Regions from separate parts of the Bacillus sp. ISL-39 genome, predicted to be linked through region 3. Evidence: riboswitches for the same ligand, from Rfam matches in the RefSeq annotation. Region 3 holds a riboswitch; each other region holds the start of a gene.

Region 1 (6,248 bases), on a different contig from region 3:
AAAGTAGGAAACTTTTCTTTCAGCCAATCATATACTTGGGCTGCCGTCATGTCTGGATATTCCCTCAACCAATCCAATATCAACTCTTTATGTACATCTAATTTTTTTGTTCTAGCCATCGTAGATGCCGTCCATTCTGCCATTTCATCAGGTGTCTTCTGTAGGTACTTATAAACTGTATTTCTTGATAAATTCATCTTTCTTGCAATAGCTGAAACGCTGTACTTCTGCTTGATCAGTCCCCTAATCTCTATATACATTTCAAACTTATCCACCTTTCAATTCCTCCTGCCTATATCTAAGAAGCTAATAATCTATGATATAGCCAAGGGTCTCTGTAGTAAATAAGTGTTCATTTTTATTTTTAGCGGAAACTGTTCACTTTATTCTAGCAGTCACATTACCACGTGTTCTAGTAATTTTTACCAGTTACAGCCAGGAAGTTTACCACCGAATGCCAGAGGTTTTACCATGATTTTGGTCAGACTTGATCGTCAATCTTATTAATTGCAATCAGGTTTGCACACTTTGCATGGTTTAACGGATGGATCATTGAGTTCTTTAAGGTGTTCCAGAGGCAGATAGTAACCGTTCTTCTCCTGATTAATGATCACTTTCAGATCAAAATTCTTTTTTGTGATATAGGAACAGGTTGTCTTATGAAGCTTGTTTCCATTAGCTGTGTCATAAACGATTACATATGGAAATTTCAGTATTTCAGCATACATCTTTATAGCCATAAATAACACTTCCTTTTTCTATGAATATATCACTTAGAATAGCTGAATGGTATAATTTAACTAAAATATATTCTGAATTGAGGGAAAAAGACATGGCATCTTTTACTCAGGAAAAATTTGATTTGCCAGGAAACTTAAGAGGCAGAAGTATTCATCTAAATGTCATTCCAACTGTGTCCAATTTGAAGAATGTGATTGATAAATTGATTGTAGTTGAAGGGGATGTAAGTCAATTAAAGCAATGGGAAAAGAGGAGTTATGCAGCTTATCAGATTAGTAAAATCAAAAGAGAAGTGATGAATGCACCGACAAAGGAGCGCAGAACGAATCTTGTGAAACAGCATATTTTAAACCAGGACCCAAATGATTTAGGTGCCAGCTGTATTGATATATATTTAGTTGCCTACGTTGCGGAGAGCGTTAAACCAGGAAAACAAGCATTTATAGAATATGTAATGCATCACGGAATCACGGATAAGCCCAACTCGGCTCAGGCGATTTGGCAGGTAGGAAAAGGGGATGGAACGTATCTGGGAGTTTTACATGAAGATGGTTCAGTCCGGGATTGGCACTTTTTCAGGAAGTGGGTTAATGGTCCAAGTATGGGCAAATCAAAGATGTATAACAAGCTAGTCCGAGACAGAATACCTGAAATCATTCACCAGTCTGGAAAATCATTTAATACGAGAAAATTAGTACATGAGGATTATATCAAAGAGTTGAAAAATAAAGCATTTGAAGAACTGAACGAGTATGTTCAGAGTAATAGCAATCAAGAAGCAGCTGAGGAATTGGCGGATTTATTAGAAGTAATGCATTCATTAGCAGAAGTTCAAGGTTATACAATTGATCAGATTGAGGAAATACGTAAACGGAAAGCAGAGGTTAGAGGCGGGTTTAGGGAAAGGATTTATTTGATTAATGTAGAAGAATAGTTAAAGATAATTAGGGAGAAAAAATGATGGATAAAAAGACATTTAAGATAACCTTTAATAGACTGCTGGAAGCGTCAGTAGATGGACTTACAAATAAACAAAAGATCAAGTATATGAAAAAATGGATAAGAGATCACGAGAAGATGGAAGGAATCCAACCCGAAAAATCCATTTCACTGCCAAACTCTATACATGTTAAAAGCAGTGAGAAGATAGGTGAATTGGTAAGAACAAAATTAGCCCAAATAATACGAAACGACTTACTAAGTCCCGAAAAGATAAGAGTTTTACAGGATGCAAGACACTGCAAGAATTTATTTGACATAAATTATCCGATGCTTAAAAAGGTTACATATGACCGTCCGTTAATAGAACAAAGAACAGTGAATGGATATTTCCGTTATTGGGCAAAGCCGGTTACTATACATAATGAAAAATATCTTGTGTGCAATGATTGGTATGAGAGGAATAGAACCAAGTTCATTTCATGGTTAGAGAGTCTGAATTAAGTTTTTTTTCTTAGAAATCTCTAATACTTGTATAAAGATTTTAAAAGGGCGCTTAAGTGAAACAATTAATTCGAGTCATCTACTTATCGTTCGGCCTACTTATTATTTGAGATAGAACCGGTTTTGCTTGAAGCCAAAAATGAGAGTGAAAAAATTGAATTATAGCAAATTCATACAATTTATTACTCCTCTCGACATTATTTGTGTATAATTAAAACCAGCGGAAAATTTAATACATAAAGAATCTGGTGTCTTCTAAACCAATTAGTAGTTTAGAGACTTAATAGGGAAGTTGGTGAAATTCCAACGCGGTCCCGCCACTGTAACTGGGAGCTTCAAGCCTGATGCCACTGTACTTTTTGTATGGGAAGGCGCTTGATTGCAATGACCAGAAGCCAGGAGACCTGCCTGATTCTTCGCGCCACAACCTACGAGGATAGGAGGTGTTTGGGAACGATTCTGGCTTTTTATAAGAGGAACCGACACAAACATCTCCATGAGTAAAATGGAGGTGTTTTTTTAGTTTTATAGACAGGTTTTGTTTTGTTATGCAAAAAGTGAGGACTATTACAAAAGATAATTCGGAGGAATGAAAGATGAAGAAATTGAATGCATTTTTATTTGCTTTATTATTAACGATTGGTGCGCTGGCTGGGTGTGGCAGCGACAATGCTGATAAGACTAAACAAGAAGATACAAAGAAAACGGAAACAGCCCAGCAGGCAGAAGCGAAATTCCCTGTCAGCATAACGGATGGAACAGGACAGGAAGTGACCATTGAATCGAAACCGGAAAAAATCGTTTCCCTGATTCCGAGCAATACGGAAATTGCCTACGGATTGGGTCTTGATGAGCAAATTGTCGGAGTTTCTGATTTTGATAATTTCCCAGAAGAAGTGGCGGAGAAAGAGAAAATTGGCGGCATGGAGTTCAATGTCGAGAAAATCATTTCTTTAAAGCCTGATTTGGTTCTTGCGCATGCTTCAAGTGCTCATTCCTCTGAAGCTGGACTTCAGCAGCTTAGAGATGCGGGTATTACTGTGCTTGTCGTTAATGATGCGACGACATTCGATCAAGTTTATGAGTCAATCAGCATGGTTGGTACTGCGTCAGGCGAAAAGGAAAAAGCAGATGCTTTGATTGCGGACATGAAGGAAAAAATTGAAGTGGTCAAAACAAAAGCCCAGGAAATAAAAGAGGAAGATAGAAAGTCAGTATTCGTTGAAGTTTCGCCGGCGCCTGAAGTTTATGCTGCTGGGAAAAATACTTTCATTGACGAAATGCTGCAGATCATTAATGCGGAAAACACCGTTAAAGAAGAGGGATGGCCTAAGCTGGATTCAGAGGCCATTATTGAAAGCAATCCTGAGGTAATTGTCACGACCCACGGTTACTATACACCTGAGCCGGTGAAAAATGTAACAAGCCGTGAAGGATGGGACAAGATTACGGCGGTCAAAGAGAACCGTGTAGTCGATGTTCATTCAGACAAGGTGACGCGAACAGGCCCGAGGCTGACAGAAGGAGTAGAAGAGCTTGCAAAAGCGGTTTACCCGGATGTTTTTAAATAATAAGGTGATTTCCCGTGTCTTGCGGAGGAGCAATAAAAAACAGCCTCAATATAAGGGAGCGTCGCAGGAAACAAGTTTGTTTCCTGCTGCCCACCCATACAATGCAACACCAGTGGAAATAGGAGAAAGCTATCTGAAAATGACAGAAGACTTCGTTGTCCTGCATTCTCCTATTCCTTTAAGAACGATGTCTTCGGGAGTTGTCGGAGCGGGCACCGGCTGGCACAGCACCTTCGTGAACCGGCATGTGGATAAGAGTTATGATTGCAGTGATCACCGGGAAGAAATGATCCATTATTTGAAGGAACAGGGATTCGAGCCTGGGGAAACGGTCGGGATGATGACTGCCGTGATGGTGGAGGATGTATATTATAAGCACTATCAGGATGAAGAGTTTTCAGTGTTTATCGTCGTTACGGCAGGTACCGGCAATGCGGTGGACGCCTCGAAAAGCAGCAAGTATTATTCCTATGACATCTCACCTGGCACCATTAACATTTGGATATTTGTCAACGGAGAAATGACGGAGGAAGCTTTCATCCAGAGCATTATGACAGCTACTGAAGCGAAGACAAAGGCTCTGCACGATCTGGAAATAAGGGATAGTCTGTCAGGTTCAGTGGCAACGGGTACATCCACCGACAGTATCTTGGTTGCTTCAACCCAGCGGGGACAAATGCTGGAATACGCTGGCACGATTACTCCTCTTGGGCGGACTATTGGCAAGGGTGTCCATGAATGTACAGTTGAAGCAATCACGAACAGCAAGAAAAGGGTGAAGATATGATTCTGAACCACCTTATCGCGGTGACACTTGCAGTCATCCTTGATTGGTTTGTTGGTGATCCGCCGGACTGGCCGCACCCTGTGAAGTGGATGGGCACGCTTATTTCGAAGTTGGACAGGCGAATGAATAAAGGAAGCGGCAGAAAAGCAAAGGGAATTGCAATGGTCGCTTCCGTCCTGCTGACTGTCGGAAGCATCGCTATCCTTATCACATCATTATTTTACTTCCTGCATCCAGTAGCGGGAATCCTGATGGAAGCAGTGCTGATTTCGACTGCGATTGCCCAAAAAAGCCTTAAGGAAGCCGGGCTATCCGTCTATGAGCCGCTTGAAGACAATGATTTGGGAGAGGCGAGACACAAGCTGTCCTGGATTGTTGGCCGCGATACAGAGCAGCTTCAGGAACCAGAGATTGTCCGGGCTGCTGTCGAAACGGTAGCAGAGAACACGAGCGATGGCATTACTGCCCCGCTTTTCTGGGCAGTGATAGGAGGAGCTCCGCTTGCGCTTTTATATCGGGCTATCAATACCTGTGATTCGATGGTCGGCTATAAAAACGATAAGTATTTTGACTTTGGCTGGGCGTCAGCAAAACTTGATGATCTGGTAAACTGGGTGCCAAGCCGGATTACTTCGCTTTGTATGGTAGTGATGAACCGCCCGCTTTACACTACAAGAATTGCCGCCTGGAAAATGGTCAGACGCGATGCTAAAAAGCACCCGAGCCCAAACAGCGGATGGGGAGAGGCTGCTGTGGCGGCGATACTGGGTGTCCAGCTCGGAGGCATAAATTATTATAAAGGTGTCATTTCTAAACGCGCCACGATGGGTGAAGCACTTGTTACCCTCGAGAGAAATCATATTCTAGCAGCAAACAAAATCGTGACAGCGACTGTTCCGCTCTTTTTGGCAGTGCTGTGGCTTGGGGGGATTTTCATTGAAATGGCCGGCTCATGGTGCCAATCCACATTATTTATATGAAGCAATGAATCTGCCAGTTCCGGAAGAAAAGCTGGATTTCAGTGCCAATATTAATCCACTGGGTCCGCCTCTTGTGTTAAAAGAGAATTGGGGCCAGCTCCTTGAGTCGGTCACTGAATATCCGGATCCTAACGGAACGATTTTAAAAAGAAAGATCGCTGAAACGGTAGGATTGCAGGAAAACCAGATCCTCCTGGGGAACGGGGGCGCTGAAATCATTTCCCTGATTGGCCGGATGCTTGCTGGAAAACAGGCGGTGATTGTCCAGCCTGCTTTTTCGGAATATGAAGAAGCTTGCAGGGTAAACGGCTGCCAGGTACTGCACCACCACCTGCAAGCCAGCTGGGCATGGATGGAAGAGGGTTTAAGTGACAAGCTCCAGAAAGCGGATGCTTTATTCCTTTGCAATCCTAATAATCCCACCGGTGCCTACTATCCAAAATCGATCATTGTTCATTTGCTGGAGGAGTGCAGAAGGCATCAATGCTTGCTGATTGTCGATGAGGCATTTTACGACTTCCTCGCAGAATACGAATCGATCACCCATTACATAAAGGAATATCCGAATTTACTTATCATCAGGTCGATGACAAAAATGTTTGCTATACCTGGCTTGAGGCTTGGCTATTTGCTCGCAGACCCAGCAGTCATCAGGGAGATTGCAGCCTTCCAGCCGCATTGGAGCACAAATGCGATTGCCTTGAAGGCAGGTGAATGGTGCCTCGA
Region 2 (6,248 bases), on a different contig from region 3:
TAAAAGGAACGCGCTGATATTGGAGATCACTGTCATCGGGTGTGAAGTGGAATTGAACAGCATCTGTGTCTCCAAAGATCGGGATAATGTCTTTAATGTCTACAGGCGCTGTGCTGATGAGATCATACAATTGGATCGTCCCGTTTTCCTTCGTGAAAATAACAATAGAGTCTTTTTCTGCATGATAGTAAAGGTGGTCAGGAAAAACATTCAGAACATGAAACATCGTAATGCCGGCCGAATTTGCCGTCGAAAAAGCCTGGGAAACCGGCAATCTTCCATAAACCGCTTTTTCGATAAATTCAAGGTCGCGTGCCAACTCGAGTTTTCTCAAAACAAATGGGCTCTGCCCAGCAGAAACCTTTGTCGAATATAGATACTCTTCAACTTCTTCAAATCCGAATCTCGGATAAAAATCGAGCACACTGTCATTGGCGAACAGGTAGATAAAATCATATATTCCCTCGTACGCATCCAAAACATGATTCATCAGGCTTGCTGACAACCCCTTGTTCCGATATTCAGGATGGGTCATGACAGTGCCAATCTGCAGGGCTTTATAGCTTTTTCCTTCAATGATAAAATCGAGGTCGTTAACCGATACATTGGCCGCGATCCGGTCCCCGTCGGCATAGGAAAACGGGATGTATCGATTACCCCAATAGCCCTTTTCATGCCAGCTGGTAAAATCAATGCCGAAAATGTCAGCGGCCAGCTGGATAAAACTATTCCTCAAAACTTCATTCTCGCGGTAATGGCTTACTAGCTTCATATTTCAAAACTCCTGTCTCTCGAAGCGAACATATACGTTTTATGATGGAATCGGATTCCATAGATCAACCCCATAGCGAGCATATTGCCCATGAGCGAGCTTCCGCCATAACTGATGAAGGGCAGCGGGATGCCGGTAATCGGCAGCAGCTGGATCGTCATCCCGATATTCTGGAAGACGTGAAAGGTGATCATGCTGATGACTCCCGCGCTGATGTAGGTATTGAAAGGGTCGTTCGTATCTAGTGCCGTTTTTGTCAAATGGTAGATTAGCAGGAAGTACAGGCCGATGACAAAGCTGCCGCCCACAAAGCCGAATTCCTCACCGATGACACTGAAAATGAAGTCCGTATGGCTTTCAGGTATATAGACTTCGCTCCCATTCAGGCCTTTCCCGGTAAGCATGCCGGAACCAATGGCACTGAGTGATTTTAATAGATGGTACCCATATTCGGGGTAGCTCTCAGGGTCAAGCCACGCATAAATGCGCCCGAACTGATAGGTTTTTACCCCCAGGTATTTTTTCAGGATTTCTGGTTTCCAGATGACAAGATACAGGATACCGGCACCTAGTGCAGCTCCACTGCCATAGAGCGGAAGGATGATCTTCCAAGTGATGCCTGACACCAGGATGATCCCGGTGAAAATCGCAAGCACGACTAGAGAGGTGCCCAGGTCGGGCTGAAGCATGATCATTCCAAGTGGCATGGCGGTTATGAAGCCAAGCTTGATGAAAAGCAGGAAGTCAGTTTGAAGAGTCTTGATCGAATGTTTCTTATGGTGGGCATAGATCGTGCTGCTCAAGGCAAGAATCAGAAAGACTTTCATGAATTCCGAAGGCTGGATCGAACCGAATGGTTCGATGAAAAACCAGCTTTTTGCGCCATTCCTTTCCTCTGCTATGCTGGCAGGAGCGAAAAACAGGAAGATGAGCAGGAAGACTCCAAAACCGTACAAATACCAGCTAAGCTTGCGGTACTGTTCGCTGTCGAACATCATCACAACACCGATGATCCCCGACCCAACGACATACCAGAAGATTTGTTTATATAAAAAGTTCTGTCCAACATATTGGCCTGTTCTCTGGGCGCTGTAAATCGCGAAGCAGCTAGTCAAAAAGAACAACAGTAAAAGGAGCGTCAATGTCCAGTCAAAACGATCAATTTTTTTTAGAGGCTTCTCCATTTGCCACACCCTGTCCGATACGTTTCTACAATACTATGCTAGCAGAGATGAAATATCCTTACAATCCCTGATGAGGTAACATTTTCCTGTAAATAATGGCTGTTTTCGTAAAGATTATAGTTAAAATCCTAAAGCCGACTTTAACGTGATAAAAGGCATTTTGTAAGTCGGTACTAAGTTTGTAAGCTCTTTTCTCATATTAAGCGTTAATTTTGTGAAGAGACTTAGGTAACTCAATCCTATTTTGTAGTCAATAGCAACAAAGTTTGAGAAAAGAGCCTAAATAATAGACGAATAGTAAGGAAGAATAGTTTCTTTTTTGGCGGGGATTCTTTTACGGGAGAGGCAGATAATAATTATGTTTTTGAAGAGTCAGAATAAGATATTTTCTGCCGTTTTTGTTAGAATGGAAGAAGTGTTATTTTGTACGGAGCCGCTGGCAATTTTGCAGCTGAGAATTTTTCCAGGAGGTTTTGCCTTTGAAAAAGAACCATCCTTACAGCAGGGATTTACTATATGTCCATATGAACGAACGAGACCAGTATGTGCTCTCACATGGGATTGAATTCCATGAATTCGCCAGATCATTGTCTGATTCGCTCAACCATCTGCTGCTGTTGAAGCATCGCTATGAAGATGGTGAGTTCAACAGACATACTTTATTTGAGTATGTACCTGAGGACAGCGTCGAAAAACTGGTTGGAGCCAATGTCCATGCATTCGGGGATTTTTGCTGGATCGATTTTGAGGAAGTGGAAGCACTGAATGTGCTGTCTGCCCAGGAGATCGCTGAGCTTCTATATCTAGGGCATATTAAGCACCATTTGAAACTGCCCTTCTATAATCAGCTTAATAATCGTTTTGTGTTTCTGTCCACTGAAGATGGCTGGTATAACAAAACCTATTACCGAAATCTCAATGACTTTTTCCGCATGCTTGGCTATGTCCTGTCAGGAAAACTGGGGGAAATGAAGCCGGAAAAAACGCTGCTCGGAATCCGGAAAAAGAAATCCTATCCTTTTGTCAGCAAGGAAATCCTGAAATCATTGATACCAGCCTTGAAGGAAGGGGCGGTTTTTTCGCTGAAGAACATCCAGCAAAACCGCAACAGAATTGAAATACCAATCTGGGTCATCGGGGATTTTGCCAACATGGATGACATGCATGATGAATATAAGAAAGCAAGCCGCAGCAATCCGGATGGCAGGATTGTCTTCGATAAAAAAGCGAAAGAATGGAGCTTGTTTGCCCAATAAAGCTGTTTTCGGAAAGATTGTTGTTAAAATCCTAAAGCTGATTTTAACGTAATATAAAGCCATTTTGCAGGTCGGTATTAAGTTGCATGCTCATTTCTCATAAAAAGAGTCAACTTTGCGAAGAAACATAGGTCATTCCATCCTATTTTGTAGTCAATAGCAGCAAAGTTTGAGTAAAGAGCCCCCAATAAAGTCGAAAAAGCAAAAATTTTGAAGCGGTTTTTGGCAAATCGTGTATAATTGGATGTAGCGGAAAATTACATATCGAAATGAACAGGTGTCTTTTAAAAGAGACTTAATAGGGAAGTTGGTGAAAATCCAACGCGGTCCCGCCACTGTAAATGAGAGCAAGCTGCAACTGCCACTGTACAAATGTATGGGAAGGCGCAGCGAGCATTGACCATGAGCCAGGAGACCTGCCTGTCCATTGCACCAACAAACTTACGAGGATAGGGAGGTGCCGACAAGCTCTATGTCTTTTATGATGATAAAAACATTTGCTTACTCGGACATCTCCCCTTCAGGTGGAGATGTTTTTTTGTGTTTTGGCTGTGTTAAAGCCATACTTAACAAAGTTAATCGAAAAATTTGGAGGAGAAGCGAATGAAGAAGTTATTAATGATGATGGTGGCTGCAGCCATGATCCTGGCAGGCTGCGGTACCGAAGCACAGCCCGAAAAGAAGGAAAGCGAAAAAGCCGCACAGGAGCAGAAGACGGGATTCCCTGTCACGGTAAAAGACGCAATTGATGAAGAAGTGGTCATTTTAGAAAAGCCTGAAAGGATCATTTCTCTGATTCCGAGCAACACGGAAATTGTCTACGCACTTGAGAGCGGAGAGGCGATTGTCGGCGTCACCGATTTCGACAATTATCCAGAGGATGCAATGTCGAAGGAAAAAATCGGCGGAATGGAATTCAATATCGAGAAAATGATTTCTCTGAAACCTGACCTCGTACTTGCCCCCGGTTCGACCGCGGACACTGCAGAAGCAGGCCTTCAACAATTAAAGGATGCGGGAATTGCTGTTGTCGTTGTGAATGATGCACAGTCATTTGAAGAAGTGTATCAATCAATCGAGATGATTGGCAAGGCCATTGGCGAGTCAGAAAAGGCGGATGAGCTTGTAGACAAGATGAAAAATAGTTTTGCGGAATTAAAAAAGAAAGCTGAAACAATCAAGCCGGAAGAGCAAAAGACGGTCTTTGTGGAGGTCTCACCAGCACCGGAAATCTACACAGCCGGCAAGAACACTTTTATCAATGAAATGCTTGAGCTGATTGGTGCAAAGAACGCTGCCGGAGATATGGAGGGCTGGCCGAAGGTCGACCCGGAAGCAATTGTTGAGCGTAATCCTGATGTGGTTGTGACAACCTATGGATACTATACAGAAAAGCCAGTTGAGCAGGTGCTTGCACGGCAGGGCTGGAATAATGTGAAAGCGGTCAAGGAGCAGCAGGTTTACGATGTCCACTCCGACCTTGTAACCCGTTCAGGTCCAAGGCTCGCTGAAGGAGCAGAGGAGCTTGCAAAAGCCATTTACCCGGACATTTTTAAATAACAAATCAATCGCCTATCTAATCACGGCGGTGTTTTTGATCATATCGATGCTGCTGGGCATATCCATTGGTACGGTTTCCATTCCTGTACCAGCCATTATAGAAATCATTGTTGCTGAAGTTTTCCGCTTTCAGGGACAGGGAATTGATCCGATGCATGCAAGTATTGTCATGGATATCAGGCTGCCGCGTGTGCTGCTGGCAGGGCTTGTCGGTGCGTCGCTGGCGATTGCCGGTGCCGCGTTCCAGGGCCTGTTGCGCAATCCACTGGCAGATCCCTATACGCTTGGGATTTCATCAGGTGCCTCCATCGGCGCAGTCGTTACTCTGTTTTTCGGCATTTCGCTGCCGCTGATCGGTGTCTTCACATTGCCAGTGCTAAGCATTTTGTTCGCCTTCGCCACCGTCTTGTTTGTACTGTTTTTTGCCCGCAAAGTCGACAGACTGCTCAGGGTGGAAACAATCATCTTAACCGGAATCATCTTAAGTTCATTTCTGGGTTCATTCATTTCTTTGATGATTGCCCTTTCCGGCGAAGAGCTGCGGCAAATCATCGGCTGGCTGCTTGGCAGCGTGTCGATGCGCGGCTGGGAATACATTAAGATTATTTTTCCTTTCTTTATGATTGGTTTAGTGATATTGCTTGCCAATACAAGGGAATTGAATGCAATGTCCTTTGGTGAGGAAAGGGCACAGCATCTCGGTGTCAATGTCGAGCGCCGCAAGCTGCTGATTTTGCTGTCGGGTTCTCTTTTAACAGGATCGGCCGTAGCTGTATCAGGAACGATCGGATTTGTCGGTCTCGTCATTCCACACCTGACAAGGACAATCTGGGGTCCGGACCATCGCCATCTGCTGCCGTTATCCGTCCTGATTGGCAGCGGCTTCCTGATCCTCGCAGACCTGATCTCAAGAACGATTATCGCCCCTTCGGAATTGCCGATTGGCGTGATCACGGCATTAATCGGTGCTCCGGTTTTTGCATTCATTTTAATGAAAAATCGCAGGGAAAGAAGTGCAGGCCGATGATCACAGTGAAGAGTTTGACAGGCGGATATGCAGGCGGCGAGGTCCTGAAGAATATCAGTTTTGAGGTAGGAAAAGGGGAGCTGTTCGGCATCCTGGGCCCAAATGGAAGCGGGAAGACCACACTCTTAAAAATGATCAGCGGCGCTTTGGAATTCAGGGAAGGTGCCATTGAGCTGGATGGCCGGCCATTGACCCAGTATTCACCGAAACAGCTTGCCAGGATGATGGCAGTCCTGCCGCAGCATGCGGATCAAGCCTTTTCTTATAGTGTAAAAGAAACCGTCTCGCTCGGCCGCTATGCACACCAGAAAGGCTGGTTCAATAGCTGGCGAGATGAGGATGAAGAGATTGTCCAGGAGGTAATGGAACAGACGGGCATCACCCACCTTCAGGAAAAATCAATCACAGAACTATCCGGCGGCGAAAAACAACGAGTCTACCTCGCGCAG
Region 3 (6,248 bases):
GCGTTTGTTCAGCATCGTTTCCGCAGAAACCATGACACCTGCTTTGACAATCTCTCTGCTGTTTTCAATCATTCTTGTAAAATATTTTTCGCGCTGCTGATAGTCAGGCTTCTTTTCCATCATTGCAAATCCTCCATCGATGAATTCATCGATGGTGCCCCAATTATGTGAGATATGCAGCACATCCAAATAAGGGATTACCATCTCATAGCGGGATAGATCCATCGTCAAATTGGAATTGATTTGCGTCCGGACGCCGCGTTCGGAAGCGTATTTTAAAATAGGCACGACATAATTTCTGACAGAAGAAAGAGAAAGCATTGGTTCCCCGCCGGTAAGGCTTAAAGAGCGAAGCTTCGGGATTTCATCAAGCCTTTGCAAAAGCAGCTCCAGTGGAAGTGCGGAAGGATCCTTTGTTTGCAATGTATAGCCGACGGCGCAATGCTCGCATCGCATATTGCATAGTGTGGTAGTCGTGAATTCAATGTTGGTGAGTTGAGGTTTGCCGTATTGTTCGACATCAAGATAAGCTTCCCAGGGATCATGTTGAGGGGTGATTGGTTTTATGTACTTCATGATTGACTCCTTACAGATTGGATTTCGGAAAACCACTCCATTATAACCTAGATGCAGAACTTCAACTATTCCTTCACCCCTATTTTTACGATAGTTTGTTTTACCTATATAGACAGCGATGATATAGTGATAATTACATATATTGAGCGGAAGCGAAAAAGCTGGGGTCTGTTCCGCTTGCAGAGGGAATTGAGGCTGAGGAAGATTTTGAGTGGCTAAAGGCGAATGGATATCAGCTGTTTCAGGGGTACTTATTTGGAAAGCCGGCTCCGATTGAGCAATTAGTTTGAAGTAAAAAAAAACCGTTCGATACGGTTTCTTTTTTGTTATATATTCTTGGCCGAATTCAGGGAGCACTTTTCTTCCCAAGCCTCTTTTATTTCTTGTATGGCCGCTGTCAGGAGCTCAATGTCTTTTAGAATTTGATTTCTTATTGTAGTGTCAGCACTTGATCGATACTCGTTTTTCAGTTGAATAAGTTCTCTTTGTAACAGAAAAAGCGTCAGCATCTTCATCTCCCCTTTGATGAAAAGAACTATCTTTCTCTTTATATAGTACTAAATACCCAAATTGGAGCGTTTCAAAACGTGGAATCGGGTATTTATTCCAATAATTTAAAGGAAATAAGTTCATTTTTGTCAAAAAATGAAATATTTCGACCACATTTTAAGATATATCAGCCACTTTTCGTATTTTATCGACCACATTTGGAATTAGGCTGACCTGATTTTGTGTTAGATGGAGGAAACGAACCAATTCTGGACCAGGCTCTGATTTTAAAAAAAGTGAGGGTACTGAGTGATTACAACGGATGTCCATGAGCATTTAAATACAAATGAAAAATAGTTGAAAAAGTGAGGAAGATGATTTACTATCAATTCATAACACGATATATTGTGTTAATGAATGGTTTCTATAACTAAATATTGAAATTACCGATAAGTATGGTGTCTGAACAAGACTTAATAGGGAATCTGGTGAGAATCCAGAACTGTTCCCGCAACTGTAAGTGCTGACGAAATAAGGAAGAACCACTGTCTAAAAAATAGATGGGAAGGCCTTAAATTAGGGTGAAGCACAAGTCAGGAGACCTGCCATATTTATTCGTGTTATCTTCTTCGGGAATAGGGAAGGTATACGGGGATCAATTGACAGGCTCATGCTGTTTTTGCGGCTTCCTATGAGTTGTTAATACATCAACGTTACTTAAACCCATCCTTCGAGATGGGTTTTTCTCGTTTTTCAAGGAGGTTTTCAGAGAGGAGTCAGGAATGGAAGGATTATCAGCAAATGTATCAAGGACATTCCAGAACAGGCTCGTTCTGCCGCCGGATACAAACCATCTTGGAACGATTTTTGGCGGAACGGTACTGTCCTATATTGATGAAATTGCCGCTATTGCAGCGATGAAGCACAGCAGGAGGGCGGTCGTCACTGCTTCGATTGACTCGGTTAATTTTCTGTCTTCCGCTGTGGTGGGCGATATTTTAACACTTGAAGCAGTCGTTATTTCAACAGGAAGAACATCAATGGAAGTGTTCGTGAAAGTGGAAAGTGAGAACTTGAAAGCTTGCAGGAAAACGTTAACCACCACCTCGATTCTGACCATGGTTGCAAAGGATGACAATGGTGCACCCGTTCCGGTGGAGAAGGTCATTCCAGAGAATGAGTTTGAATGGGAGCTCTTTAAGACTGCCGATATAAGAAGGAAGCACAGGCTGGAAATGAGAAAAAGTAAGCAAGCAGGAGGAATAGGAAATGAGCATTCAAGTTAGGGATGAAAAAGCCGCAAAATGGATCGAAGAAATGGAACAATCATTCCCCCGATTGGATTTTTCACAGTTCAAAGAGAAGGTGGACCGGGCTCTTGAGGTGAAAAATATGACAGATGACCAGGTTGGGAACATGTTGATTTTGACCGCAGTAGAGCGAATCGGCCGGAATGAACCAGATTGGACCTATGCTGCAGCGCGGTTTTACCTGAAAAAATTGTACATGCTGAGTTCCGGCTTTAGGGGAGAAGCTGGCTACGGTTCATTTTATGAGTTAATCAATAGGTTGATAGAAATAGGGATCTATGATCGTCTAATCGTAGAATCCTACTCCCGTGAAGAAATAGAGTATCTTGAAAAAGTCATTGATCCAGAGAGGGACAAGCTATTTACATATATAGGGCTTTTAACGATGGCAGAAAGATACCTGGCACGCACACAAAATGGGAATTTCGCCGAACTGCCTCAAGAGCGGTTCATGATCATTGCCATGACGCTGCTGGCTGAAGAACCAAAGGAAAAAAGGCTTGAGCTAGTGGAAGAGGCATACTGGGCGATTTCAAACCTCTATATGACAGTGGCTACTCCGACACTTTCGAATGCGGGCAAAAGCTACGGTCAATTATCAAGCTGCTTTATCGATACTGTTGCGGATGATTTAAGGAGTATTTACGATTCGAATACAGATATATCTACCTTAAGCAAAAATGGCGGCGGCATTGGCGTTTATCTTGGAAAGATCCGTAGCCGAGGCAGTGATATCAAAGGCTTTAAAGGGGTCAGTTCCGGAGTCATCCCCTGGATGAAGCAGCTGAATAACACAGCTGTTTCTGTAGATCAATTAGGGCAGCGCCAGGGCGCGATTGCCGTGTATCTTGATGTCTGGCATAAAGATATCTTCCCGTTCCTTGATGCAAAACTGAACAATGGAGATGAGCGCCAGAGGACACATGATTTGTTTTCGGGTATATGTATTCCTGATTTATTTATGGAACAAGTAGAAAAACGAGGCGACTGGTATCTGTTTGATCCACATGAAGTCAGGAGTGTCATGGGGTATTCTCTTGAAGATAATTTCGATGAGGCAAAGGGTGCGGGATCCTTCCGGGAAAAGTATTGGGCTTGTGTAAACCACCCTGGTTTGTCACATGAAGTGGTCCCTGCCATCGAAATCTTTAAATCAATCATGATCTCTCAGCTTGAAACCGGCACACCTTATATGTTTTACAGGGATCAGGTCAACAGGCTTAATGCCAATCACCACAAAGGGATGATTTATTGCAGCAACCTTTGCACGGAAATCACCCAAAATATGAGTCCGACCCTTTTGGAAGAGGAAACAGTCGAAGACGGAAAAATCTTAATCTATAAAAAGCCAGGTGATTTTGTCGTCTGCAACTTGTCATCGATAGCTTTGGCAAAGACCGTCGCGGATGATGTACTTGATAGAGTGATAAAAATTCAGGTCAGAATGCTGGATAATGTCATCGATATCAATGAGATCCCTGTGCTGCAGGCTCAAATAACCAACAAGAATTACAGGGGAATCGGACTGGGGACATTCGGCTGGCATCATTTGCTGGCTCTGAAGGAAATCAAATGGGAAAGTGAAGAAGCTGTCGAGTACTGTGATACTCTCTATGAAAAAATAGCCTATTGGACCATCTGCGCAAGTCTGGAATTGGCAAAAGAAAAAGGGGCGTACCCCTATTTTGAAGGCTCCGATTGGTCGACAGGCCAGTTTTTCGAGAAGAGACAATATGCTGGTGAAAGATGGGGGAAACTCGCTGAGGAAGTAAGACTGCATGGAATCAGGAACGGCTACTTAATGGCAGTGGCACCAAACTCCTCAACCTCGATTCTTGCGGGTTCAACAGCAAGCATTGACCCGATTTTCCGGCTTGAATATTCCGAGGAAAAGAAAGATTACAAGATTCCGGTCACCGCACCAGATCTGTCAGCCGAAACGATGTGGTTCTATAAGACAGCCTACAACCTGGACCAGCACTGGAGCATCAGGCAGAATGCCAGGCGTCAGCGCCATATCGATCAATCGATCTCGTTTAATTTTTATGTAACAAATACAATCAAGGCAAAGGCACTGCTGGATTTGCATATGGATGCCTGGAAATCAGGATTGAAAACCACTTATTATGTCCGCTCCACTTCAAGCAGTGAGTTTGACGAATGTGAAAGCTGTCATAGTTAAGAGGAGGGACGGATTAAGATGAACCAATTAAAGAAAAGACTGCTTGTCGACGTCGGTGCGCCGAATTCTTCCACCGGGATTATAAATGGACAAAGTTCCAATATACTGAACTGGGATGATGTCCGCTTCCCGTGGGCCTACCCAAAATACAAGAGAATGCTGGGCAATTTCTGGACCCCATTTGAGATCAATATGTCAAAGGACATTAAACAATTTTCGATGCTTTCCAAAAAAGAACAGGATGCCTTTTTAAAAATCATCGGGCTCCTGGCACTCCTTGACAGCATTCAAACAGACTACGCCGGTAAGGTTGCCGATTATCTTACCGACTCCAGCTTAAATGCACTCATGATCATTTTGGCACAGCAGGAAGTGATCCATAATCATTCCTACAGCTATGTGCTGTCAAGCATCGTTTCCAAATCAAAGCAGGAGGAAGTGTTCGACTATTGGAGGACAGAACCAATCCTGCGCAAGCGTAATGAGTTTATAACAGACGGATACAAAGGCTTCACCGAAAACCCAAGCATAGAAAATCTATTGCATTCGATTGTCTATGATGTCATCCTGGAAGGCTTGTTTTTCTATTCGGGCTTCGCGTTCTTTTATAATCTTGCGCGGAATCAGAAAATGGTTGGTACCAGTACGATGATTAACTACATTAACCGTGATGAACAGCTGCATGTGGGGCTATTCGAAAAGATTTTTAAAGAAATTCTGTATGAAAATCCCGAGTACAATACAGAATCCTTGAGGGATTTTGGTACGGAAGCCTTCCGGGAAGCGGCACGGCTGGAGATTGAGTGGGCGGAGTATATTATCGGCAACGAAGTCGATGGACTGCTCATGTCAGATGTGGAAGCCTATATAAAGTTCATGGCAAACAAACGTGCAGAGCAACTCGGCTTTGCTGCCCCCTTCGAAGGACACCGGAACAATCCATTAAGATGGATTATCGCCTATCAGGAAGTAGACATGGGCAAGACCGATTTCTTTGAGCAAAAATCAAGACAGTATACTAAAACCTCCGATGAGAATGGGTTTGATGAGCTTTAAGAATGCCGTTGAAACGACAAGGCATTGCTTGCGACCATACAGGCGGTATATCTGTAGGCGGATAGGGCAAGTATGATGAAAATGCAGAAGCGCTGCGCAGTATCAGTACTGGTGATTTTATAGCTTGGTTTGTCGCTCCATTGATATTTTGAAATAGCTATTGACCTACTTTTATTCTTAAACTACTTGGTGCGTTGATCCAGGAAGGATTAAGGCACCTTTTTGTTGAATTCCTTCTTGAACAAACGAAGCCGTAATTTTGGATTTTTACTGGTGAAATTAGTAGTGAGGAGGAAGGAATTTATGAGCAAAAGCAAACCAGTTGATGAATTAACCATTGAGGACTTAAGGGAATATCCTATATGGGAATGGGCAATAGATGAAGAAGAGAACGTAGAACAAGATGAGACTTGGGTAAGACCAGCTGAAACAAAGAACTTTACAGAAGAGTTAAACGGTTCAATTGTATTAGGTGAATTAGCTATAAATAATGGCGATAAATATCCTATGATGTGTAACCTAGATATAGAAGACGAAGAGGTAATAATTAGTTCAGTTGTTTTTTATAACGATAAACAGGATGAATATTATGCCTTAGAAGATATGATTAAAAAAATTGATTTCCCTTTATCCAT

Evidence for each region. A riboswitch is a leader RNA that binds a small molecule or an ion and turns the genes downstream of it on or off. The one in region 3 is predicted to bind cobalamin.
Region 1: linked by a shared signal. The riboswitch ahead of J7E37_RS01965 (ABC transporter substrate-binding protein) and the one ahead of J7E37_RS11615 (acyl-CoA thioesterase) in region 3 are both predicted to bind cobalamin.
Region 2: linked by a shared signal. The riboswitch ahead of J7E37_RS15385 (ABC transporter substrate-binding protein) and the one ahead of J7E37_RS11615 (acyl-CoA thioesterase) in region 3 are both predicted to bind cobalamin.

What each region holds. Positions count from the first base shown of each region.
Region 1 covers NZ_JAGGQM010000002.1:47,922-54,169, reverse strand. The annotation lists gene istA (IS21 family transposase) at 1-275, opposite strand, end outside; gene J7E37_RS01980 (hypothetical protein) at 504-740, opposite strand; gene J7E37_RS01975 (nucleoside triphosphate pyrophosphohydrolase) at 1,358-1,675, shown strand; gene J7E37_RS01970 (hypothetical protein) at 1,702-2,184, shown strand; cobalamin riboswitch at 2,414-2,610, shown strand; gene J7E37_RS01965 (ABC transporter substrate-binding protein) at 2,781-3,755, shown strand; gene J7E37_RS01960 (adenosylcobinamide amidohydrolase) at 3,721-4,542, shown strand; gene cbiB (adenosylcobinamide-phosphate synthase CbiB) at 4,539-5,522, shown strand; gene cobD (threonine-phosphate decarboxylase CobD) at 5,479-6,248, shown strand, end outside.
Region 2 covers NZ_JAGGQM010000020.1:31,169-37,416, reverse strand. The annotation lists gene J7E37_RS15400 (GNAT family N-acetyltransferase) at 1-772, opposite strand, end outside; gene J7E37_RS15395 (FtsW/RodA/SpoVE family cell cycle protein) at 769-1,956, opposite strand; gene J7E37_RS15390 (hypothetical protein) at 2,436-3,212, shown strand; cobalamin riboswitch at 3,471-3,650, shown strand; gene J7E37_RS15385 (ABC transporter substrate-binding protein) at 3,816-4,772, shown strand; gene J7E37_RS15380 (FecCD family ABC transporter permease) at 4,738-5,799, shown strand; gene J7E37_RS15375 (heme ABC transporter ATP-binding protein) at 5,796-6,248, shown strand, end outside.
Region 3 covers NZ_JAGGQM010000012.1:26,641-32,888, reverse strand. The annotation lists gene yfkAB (radical SAM/CxCxxxxC motif protein YfkAB) at 1-576, opposite strand, end outside; cobalamin riboswitch at 1,505-1,689, shown strand; gene J7E37_RS11615 (acyl-CoA thioesterase) at 1,848-2,351, shown strand; gene J7E37_RS11610 (ribonucleoside-diphosphate reductase subunit alpha) at 2,335-4,557, shown strand; gene J7E37_RS11605 (ribonucleotide-diphosphate reductase subunit beta) at 4,576-5,613, shown strand; gene J7E37_RS11600 (hypothetical protein) at 5,917-6,248, shown strand, end outside.